DNA from 3 places in the Hoeflea sp. AS60 genome. Region 1 is predicted to be linked to each of the others. Evidence: predicted binding sites of a transcription regulator. Region 1 holds the regulator's gene; each other region holds the start of a gene.
The links. The regulator LexA, encoded in region 1, represses DNA repair genes until DNA is damaged. The targets are predictions, from matches to a motif close to TGTTCNNNNTGTGTTCNG.
Positions count from the first base shown of each region.

Region 2: the regulator LexA is predicted to act here: its motif matches at 5,814-5,831, upstream of def (peptide deformylase).
Region 3: the regulator LexA is predicted to act here: its motif matches at 2,281-2,298, upstream of radA (DNA repair protein RadA).

Region 1 covers NZ_JBBMQP010000002.1:1,011,823-1,019,099, reverse strand. Annotated here, with positions in the region: gene gltA (citrate synthase) at 1-1,122, opposite strand, end outside; gene WNZ14_RS15115 (ComEC/Rec2 family competence protein) at 1,439-3,904, shown strand; gene lexA (transcriptional repressor LexA) at 3,933-4,649, opposite strand; gene WNZ14_RS15105 (helix-turn-helix domain-containing protein) at 5,228-6,007, opposite strand; gene WNZ14_RS15100 (glucose 1-dehydrogenase) at 6,212-6,970, shown strand; gene WNZ14_RS15095 (ABC transporter substrate-binding protein) at 7,037-7,277, shown strand, end outside.
Region 2 covers NZ_JBBMQP010000001.1:1,331,165-1,338,441, reverse strand. Annotated here, with positions in the region: gene WNZ14_RS06185 (chemotaxis protein CheW) at 115-591, opposite strand; gene WNZ14_RS06180 (methyl-accepting chemotaxis protein) at 591-3,074, opposite strand; gene truA (tRNA pseudouridine(38-40) synthase TruA) at 3,470-4,228, opposite strand; gene fmt (methionyl-tRNA formyltransferase) at 4,228-5,166, opposite strand; gene def (peptide deformylase) at 5,233-5,751, opposite strand; gene rmuC (DNA recombination protein RmuC) at 5,918-7,150, shown strand; gene WNZ14_RS06155 (ribokinase) at 7,251-7,277, shown strand, end outside.
Region 3 covers NZ_JBBMQP010000002.1:71,779-79,055, forward strand. Annotated here, with positions in the region: gene purF (amidophosphoribosyltransferase) at 1-146, opposite strand, end outside; gene WNZ14_RS10625 (CvpA family protein) at 198-758, opposite strand; gene radA (DNA repair protein RadA) at 822-2,231, opposite strand; gene alr (alanine racemase) at 2,362-3,498, opposite strand; gene WNZ14_RS10640 (amino acid ABC transporter permease) at 3,634-4,296, opposite strand; gene WNZ14_RS10645 (amino acid ABC transporter permease) at 4,296-4,973, opposite strand; gene WNZ14_RS10650 (transporter substrate-binding domain-containing protein) at 5,040-5,831, opposite strand; gene WNZ14_RS10655 (replicative DNA helicase) at 5,991-7,277, opposite strand, start outside.

The DNA of each region.
Region 1 (7,277 bases):
GAGCGCCTTGAGCGTGATGCCCGAATAGAAGTCGATGTTCGGATACAGCTTCTTCTCGATGAAGTAGGGATCGGTGAGCGCGATGCGCTCGAGTTCCATTGCCACTTCCAGAAGCGGATCGTCCTTGATGCCGAGCTCGTCGAGGACTTCATGGCAGGTCTTCTGCATGATCTTGGCGCGCGGATCGTAGTTCTTGTAGACCCGGTGACCAAAGCCCATCAGCCGGAACGGATCATTCTTGTCCTTGGCGCGGGCCACATATTCAGGGATCTTGTCGACCGTGCCGATTTCCGCAAGCATGTTCAGCGCCGCTTCGTTGGCGCCGCCATGAGCAGGGCCCCAAAGGCAGGCGATGCCTGCTGCGATACATGCGAACGGGTTTGCCCCTGACGAACCGGCAAGACGCACGGTGGACGTTGATGCGTTCTGCTCATGATCGGCATGCAGGATGAAAATGCGGTCCATGGCGCGGGCCAGAACCGGATTGACCTCATACTCTTCACACGGCACGGCAAAGCACATGCGCAGGAAGTTGGATGCATAATCAAGGTCGTTCTTCGGGTACACGAAGGGCTGGCCAACATGGTACTTGTAGGCCATCGCCGCAATCGTCGGCATCTTGGCGATCATGCGCAACGATGCAACCATCCGCTGATGCGGATCGGTGATGTCGGTTGAATCGTGATAGAAAGCCGACAAGGCGCCGACGCAGCCGCACATGACGGCCATCGGGTGCGCGTCACGGCGGAAACCGGTAAAGAACCGGCTCATCTGCTCGTGCACCATCGTATGGCGGGTGACGCGGTAATCGAAGTCGACCTTCTGCGTGGCTGTCGGCAGTTCACCGTAAAGCAGCAGGTAGCAGACTTCGAGGAAGTCGCCATGCTCGGCCAGCTGATCGATCGGGTAGCCGCGGTGCAGCAACACGCCTTCGTCGCCGTCGATAAAGGTAATCTTGGATTCGCAGGATGCCGTGGATGTGAAACCAGGATCGTAGGTAAACGCTCCGGTGTTCTTGTAAAGCGCGCCGATGTCGACGACGTCTGGACCTATGGTTCCGGTCTTGACCGGAAGGTCGACCTCTTTACCGTCCATGATGATTTTTGCGTTCTTGTCTGCCATGGCATGTCCTTCCACAAATGCAGTCGATCGGCGCTCGGCCGACGTCTTGGATGACCGTCACGGATTTAGCTATATGATTTGCTGCACTGTGCCAAGCTATGCGGATGGCTAATTGTGCCCGGCTTGGGCGATAGGCAAAAGCCCGCCACCACAGCCTTTAGCGAATGTTAACATACTGGAATTTCGCGACAAACGTCACAGAACAAGCTGCGCGAACCACAAATGGCTGGTTGCGCCATCATTCGCGCAAATACAATTTATGGTGGCGGTTGCACCCGGTTCGGTGGTAGTTTTGCAGGCTTCAGGCGGAGCGTGCATGATGCAGGCAGAACGCAAGAGGTTTGAGCACGATACAGTCGTTGCGCTTGAGGCTGTTAAAGCGGCCCTCAAGCCGGGCGACGGCGGGGTTGCGCCGGGCGCACCTCGGCAAACGCCGCGTTTGACCATGCCGCCGATTGCGCGTGGCGGAAGCTTGCCTATGACCCGGCTGCGCGCTGCGTTTTCGAATGCTGTCTCGACCGAAAAGAACCAGGGGCTTGCATTCCTGTTCCTTCCCGTGGCCATGGGGACAGGCGCCGGGCTTTTCTACATGGCGCCGACGGACCCCTCCATGGTGTTTGTGATCGCGGGTTTCGTTGTCGCGGTGTTGGTCGCCGTTTTCGCGCGTGAACATCACCGCGTTGCCGCCCGTGGCGCCGGTTACGCCGCTGCGGTGTTCGCAGGCGCGCTGGCTGCCGTCATCGAGGTTCACAATGGTGCCATTCTGCTTGATTCGGATGTGACAACCTCGATTGCAGGAACTGTCGAGGCGCGTGAATTCGATCCTGATGGCAGGGTTCGTTATCTTGTCAGGCTTGTAGCCACCGCTGATCCCGAAATCCGGCGTCCGCCCGCGCGGGTTCGTCTCACTGCCCGCAGCAACCACCGCGTGGCACCTGTTGGCGCTCTCATTTCGGGTCGGGCGCGATTGTCAGCGCCGTCTGGTCCGGTCATGCCCGGCGGCTATGATTTTGCCTTTCGCGCCTTTGTCGATGGCATTGGCGCGCCAGGCTTTTTTTACCGCGCACCGGCGTTCGTCGATCCGGTGGCAAACCAGCCGATCACCGCTGCCGAAGTTGCCCGGTCACTAAGGCTTGGTTTGCGCAGTGTTAGGGAGAATGTATCCGCCCGCATTCGCGACGTGCTGCCTGGCGACCCCGGTGGCATCGCTGCAGCGCTTGCGGTCTCCGACCGGCGCGGTATCAGCAAGCCGACAGTTGACGCCCTGCGCGCCACCGGACTGGCGCATATTCTGGCGATCTCGGGCCTGCACATGGCACTTGCTGCCGGCACGCTCTACATCGGTATTCGCAAGAGCCTGGCTGCCTTTCCTGCCGTGGTCGAGGCCTGGCCGGTCAAGAAATTTGCCGCCATCGGTGCGATGATGACCGCCACCGCCTATCTGATGATTTCCGGCGGCAGCGTTTCCACCCAGCGCGCATGGGTGATGCTCACGGTGATGCTGGTTGCTGTGATGTTTGACCGGCCAGCCCTGACCATGCGCAATGTCGCGCTGGCGGCGAGCGTGATTATCCTGATATCGCCATCCGCCGTTGTCGGCCCGGGCTTCCAGATGTCCTTTGCAGCCACTGCTGCCCTGATTTCCGCCTATGCCGCGATTGCGCGCAGAGCCGGTAGCAGATCGGAAACAGCTGGTGCCAGGGCTTTCGGATCGCTTCTGCGACGCGGCATTGTTTTTGCAGCCAAGGGTATCCTCGGTCTGGCGATCACTTCGCTCGTGGCAGGCCTCGCGACGGGGCTTTTCTCGGCACATCATTTTCACCGTGTGGCCGGCGGCGGTTTGCTGGCAAATTTGTTGGCCATGCCGCTGGTGACGTTTGTTGTCATGCCCGCGGGCCTTCTGGCGATGTTGATGATGCCATTCGGGCTAGATGCATGGCCATTGAGGCTGATGGGGCAGGGGCTCGAGGGCGTCATCGCCGCAGCCAATTATGTCCATGCTCTCGGCGGCGATGTCAGCGTCGGACAGATCCCGTTGCCGGTTACCTTGATTGCCGGAACAGGGTTTGTGCTCCTGGTGTTTCTGCGGAGCTGGCTGCGCCTGGCGGGCCTTGCCCTGATCGCTATGGGTCTTGGGCTTGCGCTGCCGCAGTTTGCCGGCCGCAGCCCAGATGTCCTTGTCAGCGAAACCGGAGATCTTGTCGGTTTGATCAGCCCGGCAGGCCTTGCAAGCAATGCCGCGCGGCCGTCTGCATTTGTGTTTGGCCAATGGCAGACCGCCATGCGCGGAGCGCCGCATGTCCCTCCAACAAATCTGCAAGGGCTGAAAGAAGCATCGGAACCTGATGCTCCACCGGAAGCCAGCATTCTCGATCAACTGCTCGCGGCAGCCTCAGAGCAACCCTCACACTTCCATTGCGCGAGCCGTGGCGTCTGCGCCGCAGTCCATGCCCAAGCGGCAATTGTGGTGATAGATGAGGCGGCGCTGATCGGCGCAGCGTGTGACCGGGCTGACCTGGTGGTCGTGTCCATCCCGGTCTATCTCGGCACCTGCCGCTCGGGCGCCACGCTGATCACATCCCGAAGCCTGCGCCGGTCTGGGGCACTGGCGATCACCGTCAGCAAAACGGATCAAGCGCAAGCCCTGCAGCCAAGCCGACCGCCACGCCGTCCAAAGAGGCCTCGCTTCTATATGGAGGCTGCCCTGCAAGGTACGATCAGGCCATGGACCGTTCAGCGTTATTACGACTGGCGCACCCGGGCCTTTGATCTGCCCGGATGAGCATCTCACCCGCCATGGCCAAACGGGCCTAGTGGTAACGCCGGATCAGGCCGACAAGCTTGCCCTGAACCTTGACCCGGTCAGGTCCGAAAATCCGGGTTTCATAGGCCGGGTTGGCGGCTTCGAGCGCGATTGAGGCGCCCTTGCGGCGGAACCGCTTCAATGTCGCTTCTTCGTCGTCGACCAGCGCCACGATGATATCGCCGGGATTGGCAGTGGTTATGTTACGGATAACCACCGTATCGCCATCAAAAATGCCGGCCTCGATCATCGAGTCACCTTTGACCTCAAGCGCGTAATGGTCGCCGGGGCCGATCATCTCCGCAGGCACGGTGATGTTGTGGGTGATGTTCTGGATTGCCGAGATCGGCACACCAGCCGCGATTCGGCCCATCATAGGCACTTCTGCAACCTGGGACGGCTCGTCATTGGCAGGTTCGGCACGGCGCACCGGTTCGGGCTGTTTGCCCTGTCCGCCTTCAATCACGCTCGGCGAAAACCCGCGACGCGGCTGCAAATTGGCCTGGTAGCTGTCAGGCAGCTTGATCACTTCCAGCGCGCGCGCCCGGTTCGGAAGGCGTCGGATGAAGCCGCGCTCCTCGAGAGCCGTGATCAACCGGTGAATGCCGGATTTGGACGCAAGATCAAGCGCATCCTTCATCTCGTCGAATGAGGGCGGTATCCCGCTTTCCTTCATCCGTTCGTTGATGAAAAGAAGAAGCTCGTGCTGTTTGCGCGTCAACATAGTTGCAGTACCCCTGCGTGCGGCCCGATCGCCGGTATGAAACAAACCAAGAACCTGACTATCATGTTCTATTTGTGTTCCGCAAGTGGTAAAGAAACAATAAAGGAACATTGGAGGCGCGAAACATAAACGGGAACGGAACGCGAGCGCTGCGGGTCTGCGAATTTCAACGGCAGGCAGCCTAATTGGCTGAAACCATAGCCAAAATGTTGTCTTTGAGCTCGGCATGGTATGGGTGTGGCACGGCGACTTCAGATTGTGAACTAAGCTTCTGATATTTAATCGAATATTTGATTACTGGCTAGGCTTTAGGGCCCATTGCAAGCCATTTCGAACACAAACACATCCGGCGGCCCTGATTGGTTCCGGATCCTGTTGGCCAGGTCAGGTTGTTGGGAACAAAGGGCTTCTTTCCTCGGATTGCCCCGGCAGTCTCTTCCTTTTCCGAATCAAACGCCGCAGGCGCTCGCGGCTGATTTGAATGCGGTTGAAAAATAATTCCGGACAGTCCCAACCAGCCGGGCGAAGTAGTTCTTGCTCGACTGGTGCCGGTTTTTATCGGGTTTCCGGTCCAGTTGTCAAAGGCTGATGCGGACCGGAAGATCGAAGTCATTGTCCTGTTTGACCGCTTCCGCAGCAGCAAATAGCGCCGTCTTGTAAGCGGCAAAATTCTTCTTGAACCGCTCGGTGACGCCGCCTAGCGCCAACGCCACTGGCTGCCCCTGAAGTTCGGCAGGAAGCCTGAGCGCGAGGGTTGAGCCTCCTTCGAGCGGCATGTTTTCCGCATAGGCGTAACCGTTCGACCGTATCTCCGTGATCCGCGCCAGGATCGTCTTGGTCTCCGTTCGCTCAGCAGGGTTCGGCGTAGCGATATTGGCCCGGCGGACGATGTTGTCGATCTTGTCTTCCGGCAAAGTGCTGAGCAGAACCCAACCCGCCGCTGACAGTGTGAGGGGACGCATGAAACCCTCATCGATGTGAAAGCGCAGCGCGTGAATGGATTCCTTGGTGCGGGTATATTGCAGATAAATGTCGTTCTTGGTGCCCAGAAACACGCCCTCGCCGGTGGCCGCGTGCAGATCGTTCAGCGCGTCGATCATCTGCCCGGAGCCGAACATCACCCGCGGAATCCAGTCTCCCAGCGCGGTGAGCTTCGGCGTTGGGAAGTAGTCGCGCGTGCTCCTGTCGAAATTGAGATACCCCAGATTTACCAGGGTCTTGAGCATGACCGTGGTGCTCGACTGCGGATAGCCCAGATCGCTGGCTATCTGCGACATTGATCGCGGCTGTTGCGACAGCTTGAAATATTCCAGGATTTCAATGGCGCGTGTCGCTGATTTGACCTGCGGATTCGCCATGGCCAATTCTCCTCCCAAATTCACATCTGTGAAATTCCACCCCACATAAGAATATTTCTACTGGAATTGGAGGAAACATGCCAGTTTCTTTTCAGGAAGCAGGCTCGTTGGGGCGCGACAGGAGGAGACAGCGGAGGCTGTCTTGCGCGCCGCCGGAGGACTGCAAGTTGGAGGACTTCAGATGCACTATCGGAACACGTCACTATGACGGGTCGGCTTGAAGGGCGTGCGGCGCTCGTCGTTGGCGGCGGCCAGGGTATTGGTCGCGCCATCTGTGAGGCCTATGCACGTGAAGGTGCGGCTGTCGGCGTCGTCGACATCAAGCAGGACACAGCCGAACAGGCGGCCGAGGAACTCCGCGCCGCTGGCGGCCGGGCGATCGCAATTGCCGGCAATGCAGCAAAGCGCGATGAGGTCTTTGCTGCGGCAGAGGCCACGCAGGAGGCTTTCGGGCCGGTGACGGTGCTGGTCAACAATGCCATGTGGAACCGCTACGGGCCACTTGAGGAGCAGACCGAAGAAACAATCGGTCGGATGATCGACGTCGGGTTCAAGGGCGTGATCTGGGGCTACCAGGCGGTTCTCGAGCAGATGCGAGCCGCAGGCGGTGGAGCGATCGTCAATATCGCGTCACCCTCAGCGGTTCTCGCGATGAAACACGGCATCATGTACAGCGCGATCAAGGCAGCGGTTGCAGCGGCAACACGCAGCGGCGCCGCAGAGTTCGGCGCCGACAATATCCGGGTCAATGCAATTGCTCCGGGTTCCACCCGCACAGACGGTGCGATGCGGGTGGTAACGGAAGACGCATGGGAGCGTCGCCGTCAACGTGTGCCGCTGGGCCGGCTGGGCGAACCTGAGGATATCGCCCGTGCTGCGGTCTACCTGGCATCTGAGGAGTCATCCTACGTCACAGGTGACATGTTGTTTGTCGACGGAGGAATTACGTACGCGTTCTCGTAGCCGGCAGGAGTGCCAATGCGCGGGACGCGAGAGGAAATCTGGACTGAAACTCAACGGGAGGAAATCATGAATATATTCAGAAAAACCACTGGCGTGGCAGGCATGCTGATGCTCACCACTGCGCTCGTGACGTCGCCAGCCAGTGCTGAAAACTCGGACAACGTGGTCCGCATCGGCGTCATGGCCGACCAGTCTGGCCCCTATGCCGACAATTGCGGACCTGGCTCGGTTGTCATGGTCAAGCTCGCGGTCGAGGACTTTGGCGATACTGTCAACGGATCACCTATCGAGGTTGTGGTTGCTGACG
Region 2 (7,277 bases), on a different contig from region 1:
CAGCTTCACATGGAACGCCGCCGAAACCTGCATCCTGAAATGCAGCAGCCATCCCCTGCCCGTTCGACCGAACGCACAGGGGATGGCTGAAGAATTCAAAATCGCCGCTGGTTATCAGGCGGCGAGATCATCATCGGCTGTCGAGAACAGCGCATCAAGATCGAGATAGCAGATCATCTGCTGGTCAACCGGGATGATCGCCTTGGTCAAAGCGCGTTCGGCTGCCGGCAACACGTCTGGCGCAGGCTGCAGGTCAGCGTTGTTGACGGTGATCATGTCGGACACATTCTCGACCAGCAGGCCAACCAGCTTGCCGGCGATGTTGGTGACGATGATTGCCGAGCGCTCGGTCGGCTTGATGGCCGGCAGACCAAGACGGATCGCCATGTCGATGACCGGGATCACCGATCCGCGCAGGTTGATCACGCCCAGAACATGCGGCGGCGAGTGCGGCAGGGTGGTCGACGGCGCCCAGCCGCGGATTTCACGTACCGACATGATGTTCACGCAGAACACCTGCTTGCCCAGGTGGAACGAGATAATTTCAAGATAGCCGCTGTTGGCCACGTTGTTGTTTGCGGTCTCTTGCATCAAAATTCCTCCCAGTCGTCTTGTGACGCTGCGGTTGGGTTGTTGGACTTGCCAGCGCCAAAGGCGCGGGCGACAGTGTTCAGCATGTTTCTGGCCGGTGACTGAACGGGACGCGACCCGGCGGTGGAGGCGCTGACGCCTGTCGGACCTTTGGAACGTCCGACCGGATTTGACGCAGCGGTCTTGTGGGCCGGTCCAGGCATTGCCGCCTGCACCGGAACCGAGACATGACGGCTGCCTGTAAGGTTAAACTGGCGCACTAGGCTTTCAAGCGAGGCCGCGCCGCTGGTGAGCCTGTGGGTGACTGCGGTGGTTTCTTCAACCATGGCGGCGTTCTGCTGGGTCACCTGATCCATCTGGTTGACCGCGGAGTTGATCTCCGTCAGCCCACCCGCCTGCTCGCGTGCTGCTGTTGCGATCGAGTTGATCTGATCGTTGATCGCGTTGACATGGTTTGCGATCATGCCGAGCGCATCGCCGGTCTCACGCACCAGTGTCACGCCAGACTTTACCTCTTCGCCGGACTTGTTGATGAGGCCCTTGATGTCCTTTGCAGCAGTAGCCGAGCGCTGCGCCAGTTCGCGGACTTCCTGGGCAACCACAGCAAAGCCTTTTCCGGCCTCGCCTGCGCGCGCCGCCTCAACACCGGCATTGAGCGCCAGAAGGTTGGTCTGGAAAGCGATTTCATCGATCACATTGATGATCTTCGAAATTTCCATGGAGGCGTCTTCGATCCGTCCCATGGCGCTGATCGCTTCTGCGACCACCTTGCTCGAGCTGTCGGTCGACTGCTTGGCCTCGGCAACCCGGGTGGTTGCTTCGTCAGCCCGCTGGGAGGAACTCTTGACCGTGGCGGTGATCTCGTCGAGCGCTGCGGATGTCTCTTCGAGAGAGGCGGCCTGCTGCTCTGTGCGGCGTGAAAGGTCGTCAGCGGCCGCGCGCAGCTCGCCGGTGTCGCCGTTGATGCCCATGATGTTTTCGCTGACATCGCTCAGCGTGGCATTGAGCTTTTCGACCGAGGCGTTGAAATCGACCCGCAATCTGTCGAGACTTTCGATGAAAGGCCGCTCAAGCCGGATCGTCAGGTCGCCTTCCGAAAGCTTGTGAAGACCATCCGCCAGGGAATCGACGGCCTGTTGCATGAGCGCAGTTTCCTCCGCCTTGGCCGCTTCACGGTCGTGGCGTCTCTTTTCGGTCTGGGAACGGGTCTCGTCTGCTTCGCGTTCGAGCGCTACTTTCTCGATGGCGGCATTGCGGAACACCGCAACCGAACGCACCATCTCACCAATTTCATCCTTGCGCTTTTCACCGGCCAGTTCGATCGATGTATCGCCTTCTGCAAGGCGGCGCATGTTTTCCACCAGCGCTTCAATCGGCTTGGTCATCGAGCGCGAGAACCAGGTGCTGACCGCAATGGCGCCAAGCAGGAGCAGGAGCGAGAGACCGAGGATGGCATTGCGCATCATGACCATGCTGGCGCCGGCTTCGCTCTTGTCGATCAGCGCTGCAACGGTCCAGTCGGCGCCGTCGAACTTGACGCCGGTCATGGCAGCACTCGCGTCCATGTTGCGATAGCCAGCAAGGTCGCCGACGACGACTGCGCTGCCCGCGGCATTTTCCTGCAGATCGCTGTCGATCTTGACGGTCAGCATGTCGTTATCTGCCGTACGGATGGAATCGCTGATCAGATAGCCGTCTGAATTGAGAAGAATGGTTTCGCCGGTTTCACCGAGGCCGGCTGTATTGGACATGATATCGGCGATCTTTCCGCTCGGCACGCGGATGATGATGACACCGACCATGCCCATCTGCGAATTCAGGGCATGGCCCATGAAAGCCGCCGGCTTACCATTGTCTGCCGGATAGGCCGCATAATCGGCAAACACGGTCCTGTCGGTCACCTCGTTGCCGAGAATGCCTTCGAACACCTTTCCAATTCCGGTGTTCTTCAAGGCATCGGATCTGAGATTACCGGCATAGTCATCGTGTTTGTTGACCGAGTAGATGACGTTGCCATTCATGTCGACAAGAAAGAAATCTTCCCAGCCGCGGCTCTCTGCCATCTCGCGGAGCTGCGGGTGATAGCGCTCGTGGCTCTGGTCGTAGGAGCTTATCTTTGCGTCGTCAGGCTTCTGCGCAGTATCATATTTCTGGCGCTCACCCTCGGGAAACGGGTTCTCGGTGATGTAGCGTCTTTTCAGCTCCGGGGTGACGTCGGCGCCGAGAAAGCCCCAATCATACTTGAAGCCTTCCAGAGCAATACGCATCAGGTTGTTTTGCGACGTCGCCGTCAGGTCCTGCTGAAGGTTGGCAAGAAAGGTTTCGAGCTGGTTGCGACGACCGTCAACAACTGCTTCAAGCTTCTCGGTGATCTTTTCATTGACCGCACTGGAGCCAATCTGGAGGCTTACAACGCTCGCGACCCCGATGGACACGACTGTGAGCAACGCGGCAGCAAGTGGCAATTTACGCGAAATAAGCATCAGGAATCCCGGATTTCGAACAGATTCGTTGACATGTCTCGCTCAATCCAAGACGACCAGAACGGCATCATGCGGTCCACGCAATTGTGGATACTGGCCAGAGAACCTTTCCGCGTTTTGCGTTACCTTTTGGTTAAGAAGCGACAACAAATTGTCGATTTGTCCAAGGCTTGGGAAGCAACCTGCACCCCCTGAGCGCGCAGATGGGCCAGGTTCAGACAATTTTTCCGACCTGAGCGCAATCGGACCTGCAATATTCGGCACTTACTACTGATTATCGGTCATTGTCGAATAGTCAGCCTAGTGGAGATCGCAATTCGGACCCTGTTGAAAACTGATCACGGACACTAACGGCAACATGGGGGACCATCATTGTCAACCAACGTCGTTGATGATCAGGTGTCGGGATACTCGACGGCGCGGAAATACAATCCCTCGGGCGCGGCCACCGGTCCGCAGGCCCTGCGGGAGCGGGCGAGAAGGGCTGCTTCGACATCATCGGCCGACCACTTGCCCTCGCCCACCAGCCGCAGCGTTCCGGTGAAGGAGCGAATCTGATTATGCAGGAAACTGCGCGCGGATGCGTGGATCTCGATGAGACCCTCCGCATCGCCCTTGACCACATCCAGACGGTCGAGACTGCGCACTGGCGAATTGGCCTGGCACTGCATCGAACGGAAGGTGGTAAAGTCATGCCGTCCGACAAGCCGTTGCGCGGCGGCATGCATGGCGGCAACATCAAGCGGCTTGGCTGACCAAAGGGCCCGGTTTCTCTCAAGCACCAGACATGCGCGGCGGCAGATGATGCGGTAGACGTAGTGCCGCTTCAACGCGGAGAAGCGGGCATCAAACGCATCATCGACCTGACGGGCGGCGAGGATGACCACCCGCTCACGGGCCATCTGCAGATGTGCGTTGATCGCATCGCGCACGGTGTCGGCCGGCCAGGTCTTCTCAAAGTCGGCATGGGCCACCTGACCAAGGGCGTGAACGCCGGCATCGGTTCGTCCGGCGCCGCGAATGCTGACGGTCTCACCGGAAAACCCCAGAATCGCGGTTTCTATCGCTTGCTGGATCGAGGGATGATTATCCTGGCGCTGCCATCCGGCATAGCCGGTGCCGTCATATTCGATATCCAGCCGGTAGCGTGGCATCAGCCGATCACCGTGCCTGCCGGGACTTGCGTTCCACGCAGAAAGTCCTGCGCGGCAAGCGGCTTGCCGCCTGCCTTCTGCAAGGTCAAGAGCCGGATGGCGCCCTCACCGCAGGCAATCGTCAGGTCGCCATCAAGCGCGGTTCCCGGCGCTGAGGCTTCGGTAACGGCCTCGACCACTTGTGTGGCAAGCAGCTTGATGCGCTCGGCGCGGCCTGCAGTCTCCAGCTCGAACCAGGCGCCTGGCGATGGCGCCAGCCCGCGCACATGGTTGTGCACCTGCTCTGCTGTCTGGCTGAAGTCGACCCGGGTTTCGCCTTTGCTGATCTTGGCTGCATAGGTGACGCCGTCAGCTGGTTGCGGCGTGACCGGCAGGTCGCCCTGCTCCAGCGTAGCCATTGCCTCGACCATCAGTTGCGCAGTCTTCGCAGCCAGAATGTCGTGCAGCGCGCCCGTGGTCATGTCACGGGATATCTCCACAGTACCGCTCAGCGCCACCGCGCCTGTGTCGAGGCCCACATCCATTTGCATGATCATGACGCCGGTCTCGGCATCACCTTCCATGATGGCGCGCTGGATCGGCGCCGCACCACGCCAGCGCGGCAGCAACGAGGCGTGGCCGTTCCATGCGCCAAGACGGGGGGCGACAAGAATGGCCTTGGGCAGGATCAGGCCGTAGGCGACAACGACCGCCGCGTCTGCCTCAAGCGCCCGGAAAGCCGCCTGCTCTTCTTGGCTCTTCAGGCTTTTGGGCGTAAATACCGGGATCCCCAATTGCTCGGCCGTGCGGTGAACCGGTGACGGCAGCACTTCGAGACCGCGGCGGCCTGCCGGACGCGGCGGCTGGGAATAGACCGCTACAAGCTCATGACCGGCCGCATGCAGCGCCTGAAGCGTCGGCACCGCGTAATCCGGCGTTCCCATGAATATGATACGCATAGCGGTTCCTCGATACACATTCGCGGCAGGCGAAGGACCGCCAATGGGCAAATTTAAAGCCTGGCCTCAGGCGGTCACGCGTGATTTGGCGAGCTTGGTGAACTTGCGCACCACCATGTCACGTTTGAGCTTGGAAATATGGTCGATGAAAAGGACGCCGTTGAGGTGGTCCATCTCGTGTTGAAGGCACGTGGCGAGCAGGCCGTCGGCCTCGGTCACCAGTTCCTTGCCGTCCCGGTCAAGATGCTTGATGGTGATGGTCGCAGGCCGCTCGACTTCGGCATAGTAATCCGGGATAGAGAGGCAGCCCTCTTCATATATGCTGGTGTCATCACCGGACGCCACCAGCTCCGGGTTGATGAAGACCTGCGGATTGGGGTCCTCGTCCTTGCCGGCGATGTCAATCACCAACAGGCGGCGCGGCACACCGATCTGGATCGCCGCCAGGCCAATGCCCGGCGCGTCATACATGGTTTCGAGCATATCATCGATAAAGCTCTTCATTTCAGAATCGACACGCTCCACCGCCGCGCTTTGCTGGCGAAGGATCGGGTCGGGCAAATAGATGATCGGCTTGATGCTCATGGCCGTGAAATAATCGTTGATCAGCGCGGCGTCAATCATTCCTGCACGAAGCTCGTGCAGGATGTTCCCGTTTTGATCTGACATAACTAGGAGAATCAGCTAGTTCATGACCATGCAAACCGGTTCCGCGCTGTTTTCGATCCCGCTTCTTGAGCTCAATGGCCACATGGTCACGTTGGGTGAGAGCCTGTTTGCCGCGCTTGCGGCGCTGGCGCTGATTGTCATCTGGCTCAGCCTTACTCTGGCGCGGGCCAGCCGCAGACGGGCTGCAGCAGAAGCTGATGCCGCTACGCGTGCGGCCCAGGCCGAGGCGCGGCTTGCCGAGATCCTCAAGGCGCAATCCGAAATGCAGGGCCGCATGGGCGCGATGACTGAACTGTTCGGCGCACGGCAGGCAGAACTCAATCAATCCATCGGACAGCGCATCGACGGCATGACCCAGCGGTTGGGGTCGTCGATCACCGAGCAGACCAAATCGACCCACGAGAACCTGTCAAAACTGCAGGAGCGGCTGGCGGTGATTGATACCGCACAGAACAACATCCAGTCACTCGCACGTGACGTGGTCGGGCTGCAGGCGATCCTTTCGAACAAGCAGACCCGCGGTGCCTTCGGACAATCGCGCATGGAAACGATCATCCAGGACGGGCTACCGTTTGGCGCGTTCAGCTTTCAGCCAACCTTGTCGAACGGCATGCGGCCCGATTGCACGATCACCATGCCCAACGGCGCGCCGGATCTGGTCATCGACGCCAAGTTCCCTCTGGAAGCCTGGAACGCCATGCGCGAAGCGGAAGCCGAAGGCACCGGCGAGCAGGCTGCCCAACATGCGCAGCAGCGGTTTCGGCGCGATATCGAAGTCCATATCCGCGACATTTCCGACAAATATCTGATTGCGGGCGAAACCCAGGACACGGCGTTTCTGTTCGTGCCGTCGGAATCGATCTTCGCCGAGATCCACGAGAAATTCGAGGTGATCGTGCACAAGGCACAAAAATCTCGGGTGGTCATCGTTTCGCCATCGCTGCTGATGCTTTCAATCCAGGTTATCCAGGCGCTGCTCAAGGATGCGCGGATGCGCGAGCAGGCGCATCTGATCCAGGGCGAAGTGCTCAGGCTGATGGAAGACGTCTCGCGGCTGGATGACCGGACACGGAAACTGCAGGCGCATTTTTCAATGGCCCAAAAGGATGTCGACCTGATCCTGACCTCATCGGACAAGCTGACCAAGCGCGGCGCCAAGATCGAGGCGCTGGAATTTGCCCAGGTAGCGGATGAAGCCAAGCCGGTCGCGCCCAAGGCGCAGACGCCGGACCGGCCCGCGATCCCCGATTCGGCGCCCAAGTTCGAACCCCGTTCCTCCACACTGAAGCTCAGAGTTGTCGACGAAGACGACTGACCCCTTTTCTCCGCTCCGATAAGCTGACAGAAAGCTGCTGATGCGATTGCGATCGTAGCCCGGCCGCCACATGGCGAATGGGAAGCCAAGGGAGACCGCCATGATTACCGTTATCGGATCAGTCAAC
Region 3 (7,277 bases), 940 kb from region 1:
GCTTCCTGGCCGCGATGCTGGAGCGCGTGCAGTCCGAGTGTCACAACGGCTGCGGCTTCGGGCTTGCCGAAAATTCCGAACACACCACACTCGTCATGGAAGCAGTCGGCTTCGTTGTCGACCGGTTTCAAGCCACTGTCTGTCATCGGCGTCGAACCTTTATGTAGACCTGCCGAGTTGATCCCGACAGGTATGTGTCATCCGCTTGTGGCAGGTGCCGCATCCGCTCCCGGTTCCTCGGAGCCGCCGCCGCGCATGCGATCAATGATCGTGGCATCGACATTGTCGGGCAACATGTTGACCAGCTTCGCGCCCAGCGAATCGAGCATCGGCTTTGATTTTGCGGTCACAACCCATTCAGGCTGCTTCGGCGCCTGTACCAGCCAGTTGAAGAACAGCATGGCCACGACAACCAGTAGCACACCGCGCGCTGCGCCGAAAACAAACCCGAGGGTCCGGTCGAGCGCGCCGATGCGGCTGTCGATGATGAAATCTGCAATGCGCATGGTGATGTAGGAAACCAGGATCAGCGCAATCAGGAAGACCAGCGCCGCGGAACCGATCATGGCGATCTTGTCGGAGGATGTATATTTCAGCGCCAGCGGTGTCAGCATAGGATAGATGAAATAGGCTGCAGCTGCTGCGGCGATCCAGGAAGCGACGGCCAGAACCTCGCGCGAGAACCCACGAACCATGGCAAGCACCGCTGAAAACAGCGTGATACCAAGCAGGATGCCGTCAAGAAGGGTAATAGGCATGAAATCGCGTTCCGTTCAGGCTCTGCCTACCTTTGCCTTTTGAGGCAGCCGGATAGGCTGAATTCAGTTTTCGTCATCGTCACTCCCGGTCAGAAGAGCACCTTTCGACCCGGCGATACGCGCAACCAGATCCGCCAGTGATTCCATCTGGGCCAGACCCGCCCCCGATTTGGATGGCAGGTCGGCGGAACCCGATGGCAATACCGCGTTGGCGAAGCCCAGCTTTTCGGCCTCCTTCAGCCGCAAACCCGTTTGCGCCACCGGCCGGATTGCACCCGACAGGCTGACTTCGCCGAAATAGACGCAATCGGCCGGAAGGGCAAGCCCGGCGAGAGAGGAAACCAGAGCCGCAGCCACAGCCAGATCTGCCGCCGGTTCTGCGATGCGGTAGCCACCGGCGATATTGAGGTAGACATCATGGCTGCCAAGACGCACTCCGCAATGGGCTTCCAGCACCGCGAGGATCATCGACAATCGTGCCGAATCCCAGCCGATCACCGCGCGGCGCGGCGTGCCGAGGCTCGATGGGGCAACCAGCGCCTGGACTTCGACCAGCACCGGCCTGGTGCCTTCAATGCCCGCGAACACCGCCGCACCCGGGGCTTTCGCATTGCGTTCGCCCAAAAAAAGTTCTGATGGATTGGCGACCTCGCGCAATCCCTTGTCGGACATTTCGAACACGCCGATTTCGTCGGTCGCGCCAAAGCGGTTCTTCACCGTGCGCAGGATGCGGTAGTGATGACCGCGGTCGCCTTCGAAATAAAGCACTGCATCGACCATGTGTTCAACCACACGGGGACCGGCGATCTGCCCATCCTTGGTGACGTGACCCACCAGAACCATGGCCGCACCCGTCTGCTTTGCGTAGCGCACCATGGCGTGCACGCCGGTGCGCACCTGCGTAACAGTGCCCGGCGCCGACCCAGCAAGATCGCTCCACAGGGTCTGGATCGAATCAATGATGACGAAATCAGGTCGCTTGCCCTCGGCGAGCGTGGCGAGGATGTCCTCGACATTGGTTTCGGCCGCCAGCAACACACCTGAGTCGGCGGCGCCCAGCCGTTGCGCTCTCAGCCGCACCTGGGCGACAGCCTCTTCACCCGAGACATAAATCACCCTGTTGCCCTGCCTTGCCAGCGCCGCGGCTGCCTGCATCAGAAGCGTGGACTTGCCGATGCCCGGATCGCCGCCGACCAGGACTGCAGACCCGCGCACGAAGCCGCCACCGGTGACGCGGTCGAGTTCGCTGACCAGAGTTGCGATGCGCGGGGCTTCCTCGATCTCGCCCGACAGGCTGGCGAGCGCTACAGGCCGGCCCTTCCGCGCAGCCGCCCCCGGTCCGCCACCGATGCCACCGGTCGGATCGTCCTCGACAATGGTGTTCCATTCGCCGCAGCCATCGCACTTTCCCGCCCAGCGCGTGTGCAGGGTGCCGCAGGATTGACAGACGAATTGAACGCGGGTCTTGGCCAAGGGTCAGTTACCTTTCTGTTTTAGCCGGTTTGTCAGGAAGATGGCGGTTTGTCCACTGTTTGTTCTCGTTTGCGTCGGGATATTCTGAAAAGCAGTGGATTGTTTCGCATGAAAGAACAGATGGCCTGGTTCAGGCACGGTAGCTGCGGGCATGGCGGCTTCCGAGGCTTGTAAGCACTTCGTAGCTGATCGTGCCCGAGGCGGTTGCTGCCTCTTCCAGCGTGATTGTGGGCCCCAGAAGCTCAATCCAGTCGCCAGCCTTGACGGCAGCTTCGGGCAGATCGGTGACATCGAACATGGCCAGGTCCATGGTGATCTTGCCGACCACCGGAACGCGAACGCCATCAACTGCGCCACAAGCGCCCTGCGGCACCGCGGAGCGCAGGGGTACGCCGGAGCCAGATCCGTTGCGGAGAAAGCCGTCGGCGTAGCCTACGCCGCAGACGGCGATTCGGCTGTCGCGGGTAAAGATGTGCGAAGCGCCATAGCTGACCGTCTCGCCCGCCTTGCCTTGCCTTATGACAAGCACCTGCGTTTCGGCGGTGACGACCGGGCGCATGGGCGTGACCGCTCCCGACACGGGTTCTCCGCCATAGAGCGCAATGCCCGGACGGGTGAGATCGTAACGGGCAGGAGAGCCAAAATGGATGCCGGCCGAATTTGCCAGGCTGGCCTCAATGCCGGGAAAATGATCGCGTATGCTCGCGAACATCTCCATCTGACGGGCGTTGAGCGGATGCGCGGGGTCGTCGGCACAGGCGAAGTGGCTCATCACCAGACAGGGAGAGGGCATGCTGGATTCGCTATGCTGGACAGCCTGCTCCGGCGAAAGTCCCATCCTGTTCATGCCGGTGTCTATGTGCAGCGCATAGGCACGGTCGCCGGCGCTGCCGCACCAGAACGCGGCTTGCTGTGGTGAATTGATGATGGGGACCAGATCATGCGCCAGCGTCTGGGCGAACGAGCCTTCGAAGACGCCGTTGAGCACGTAGATGCGGGCGTCCGGCAGCAACGGACGCAAGCGCGCACCCTCGTTGGCATCTGCGACGAAGAAATCTTGGCAGCCCTCGCGTGCCAGTCTGGCGGCTGCGTGATCGGCACCGGTGCCGTAAGCATCTGCCTTGACCGCCGCACCGCAGCGGGCGCTGCCCGACAGATCACGCATGATGCGCCAGTTCTGAGCCAGCGCGCCAAGGTCAATGGTCAGGCGCGTCGTGGCTGCGGAGGCTGAAACAGCTATCGTATCTATGGGTTCTGACCGGGGCATTGGTTTTCCTTATCGACGTTCAAATCGAATGGAAACAGCTGACAAAGGCGAATGCAAGCGGCTGTCCGGTTCTGAGGTCTTCCACTCTGTTGGCGACAGATGGCGTGACTGACCGAGCGGGCCTGCGTTTCTGCCCTAACGCGCATTGGAATAGGCCGTTGCTGCCTTGCGCTCGAGGTGCTTTGAAAATTTGGACAGGGGAAAGCAGATGACGAAGTAGAAAAGTGCCACCAATCCGTAGACCGTGAATGGCTGGAAGGTGGCATTTGTGACGATGGTGCCGGCCTTGGTCAGTTCGACGAAGCCGATAATCGACGTCAGGGCGGTGCCCTTGACCACCTGCACGGAGAACCCCGCGGTCGGCGGAATTGCGACCCTGAATGCCTGTGGCAGAATGATGAACCGCATCTGCTGAACATAGGTCAGCGCCAGGCTCCGGGATCCCTCCCATTGACCCTTCGGGATCGATTCGACACAACCTCTCCAAATCTCGGCGAGAAAGGCTGCCGTCCAGAGCGTCAGCGCCAGGCCCGCGGCCAGCCAGGCCGGAACGTCTATGCCGAACAGCCCGAAGCCGAAGAAGGCCAGGAAAAGCTGCATCAACAACGGCGTTCCCTGGAACAATTCGACGTAATAGCGGGCAAAGAGTTTTGCGAAGCGGTTTTTTGAAATGCGCAGAAACAGGATGACAAGCGCCACGATGCCACCGCCGATGAAGGCGACGAGAGATAAGACGAGTGTCCAGCGGGATGCCAGCAACAGGTTGCGAACGATATCCCAGGTCGAAAAATCGGTCATCAGCGGCTCCCGACCCGAGACGATGGAAAAAGCAGAAAACCCAACCGGTCGAGCCCTTTGCGCACAAGGATGGACAGCAGCAGATAGATCAGCGTTGTGACGAAATAGGCTTCGAAGGCGCGGAATGTGCGTGATTGAATGAAGTTGGCGGCAAAGGTGATGTCTTCGGCTGCAATTTGCGAAACCACAGCGGACCCGAGCATGACGATGACGATCTGCGACGACAAGGCCGGCCAGATCCGCTGCAGCGCCGGCAGCAGAATGATCTTCCAGAAGATCTGCAATGGCCGCAGGGCAAGTGCATGGCCCGCTTCAAACTGGCCTTTCGGGGTGGCCTCGATACCGGCCCGAATGATCTCGCAGCTGTAGGCTCCAAGATTGATGATCATGGCAAGGTTTGCAGCAGGCAGTTCTCCAAGCCTTATGCCGAGGGCTGGAAGGCCGAAGAAGATGAAGAACAATTGCACCATGAAAGGTGTGTTGCGTATCAATTCGACATAGACCGCGACCGGTGGCCGGAGCCAGCTTGGGCCGAGCGTGCGCGCCCAGGCACAGAATATCCCAAGGCCGACGCCGATCACCGCACCGACAAGTGTCAGCTCCAGAGTGATGGCGATCCCCTTCAGAATCACGGGATAATACTGGGCGATCCAGTCAAAATTGAAGGTGTAGTTCACCTGTCAGACGCCTCTGATGGTCGGGGTGGGCGCCGCCGGACGAGGCCGGCGGATTTCGTCCGGTGATCAGAGATCTTCCGGCAGTTTGATGCCAAGCCACTTTTCCGAGATGGCATTGAGCGAACCATCAGCCTTTGCTTCGGCAATGATCGCATTGACCTTTTCCATCAGTGCGGGCTCGTTTTCATTCATGCCGACATAGCAGGGTGAGTTCTTGATCAGGAATTTGGGCTCAGGACGCTTGGGCGGGTTTCTCTCGATGATGGCGGCAGCCACCACATTGCCCGTGGCCACCGCATCAACCTGACCGGACAGGAATGCCGAAATCGTTCCGTTGTTGTCCTCATAGCGCTTGATGGTGGCCTCGGAAGGCGCAACCTTCGTCAGTTCAAGATCCTCGATTGATCCCCTTGTAACACCGACGACCTTGCCCGCGAGGTCAGCTGCGCTCGAGATCGCAACATCGGCCGGGGCGAAAACGCCATTGTAGAATGGGGCATAGGGTGTGGAGAAGTCGATGACCGCATCACGCTCTGCATTCTTGCCGAGACTGGAAATGACCAGATCGACCTTGTTGGTCTGCAGGTAAGGGATGCGGTTAGCGCTCGTGACCGGAACGATTTCGGTTTTCACGCCAAGCTTTTCGGCGATCAGGTTCGCCATGTCGATGTCATAGCCTTGCGGAGCCATGTCGGAACCGACCGAACCGAAGGGCGGGAAGTCCTGCGGGACAGCAACGCGCAAGGTGCCGCTGCTTGCGATTGTGTCGAGCGCGTTGGCGCTGGCGACGTTCGCGCCCGGCAGCGCATAGGATATTGTGACGGCGAGCGCGAGGCCCAGGAAAGTTCTGCGTTGCATGGGAGGCTCCTTGTAAATTACACAAAGAAACCTCAGCAATTCGTATGCCATCTTCAAAACCGCTGCTATTCGAGCGGCTGACGGCTGTCTTACTGCCTTTTGGCGGCATTGTTACTGCTGCGCTGCCTAAATATTAAGCTATACTCAAACAAGTGCGCACTATTCGTCGTGGACAAACTGGTTGTAGGAATTGTCGGCCAGATCGGCAAACCGGGTGAATTCCGCCTGGAAGCCCAGCTGCACTGTGCCGGTAGGACCATGCCTCTGCTTGGCGATGATGACGTCTGCCGTGCCCTTGACCTTGAGCATCTTTTCTTCCCAGGCAAGATATTCCGGCGTCTTGATATCGGCGGCAATTTCGTCCTGGGCCCGGCGTGGTTCGCCGTTCTTGACGTAGTATTCCTCGCGGAACACGAACAGCACGACGTCGGCGTCCTGCTCGATCGAACCTGATTCACGCAAGTCGGAGAGCTGCGGGCGCTTGTCCTCGCGGCTTTCCACCTGACGCGACAGCTGGGAGAGGGCGATGATGGGAACATTGAGTTCCTTGCCGAGCGCCTTCAGGCCGGTGGTGATCTGGGTGATTTCCTGCACGCGGTTGTCGCTCGACTTGCCCGAGCCTGTCATCAGCTGGATGTAGTCGATCACCAGCACATCAAGCCCGCGCTGGCGTTTGAGACGGCGGGCGCGCGCCGACAGCTGCGCGATGGAGATACCACCCGTCTGGTCGATGTAGAGCGGGATCTTCTGCATCATCTGCGAGCAGCCGACGAGTTTCTCGAAATCGGCCTCGGAGATCTCGCCGCGGCGGATCTTGGACGAGGAGATCTCGGTCTGCTCGGAAATGATACGTGTGGCGAGCTGTTCAGACGACATTTCGAGCGAGTAGAAGCCAACGACGCCGCCGTTCTTGGCCTTCATCGAGCCGTCCGCCTGCACTTCGCCCTCATAGGCCTGGGCGATGTTGAAGGCGATGTTGGTGGCGAGAGACGTCTTGCCCATACCCGGACGTCCCGCGAGCACGATCAAGTCGGAGTGCTGCAGGCCGCCCATGCGGGCATCGAGTGACGAGATGCCGGTGGAAATGCCGGACAGTCCGCCGTCTCTCTGATAGGCAGCGCCCGCCATGTCGATGGCCAGCGAAACGGCATCATTGAACGACTGAAAGCCGCCGTCGTAGCGGCCGGTTTCGGCGAGTTCGAACAGGCGGCGCTCGGCGTCCTCGATCTGGGTGCCGGGCGGCATGTCGAGCGGCGCGTCAAAGGCGATGTTGACCATGTCCTCGCCAATCGAGATCAGCGAGCGGCGCAATGCCAGATCATAGATCGCGCGACCGTAATCCTCGGCGTTGATGATGGTGACGGCTTCGGTGGCAAGACGGGCGAGATACTGCGCCACCGTCATTTCGCCGACCTTGGCGTCGGACGGCAGGAAGGTCTTGATGGT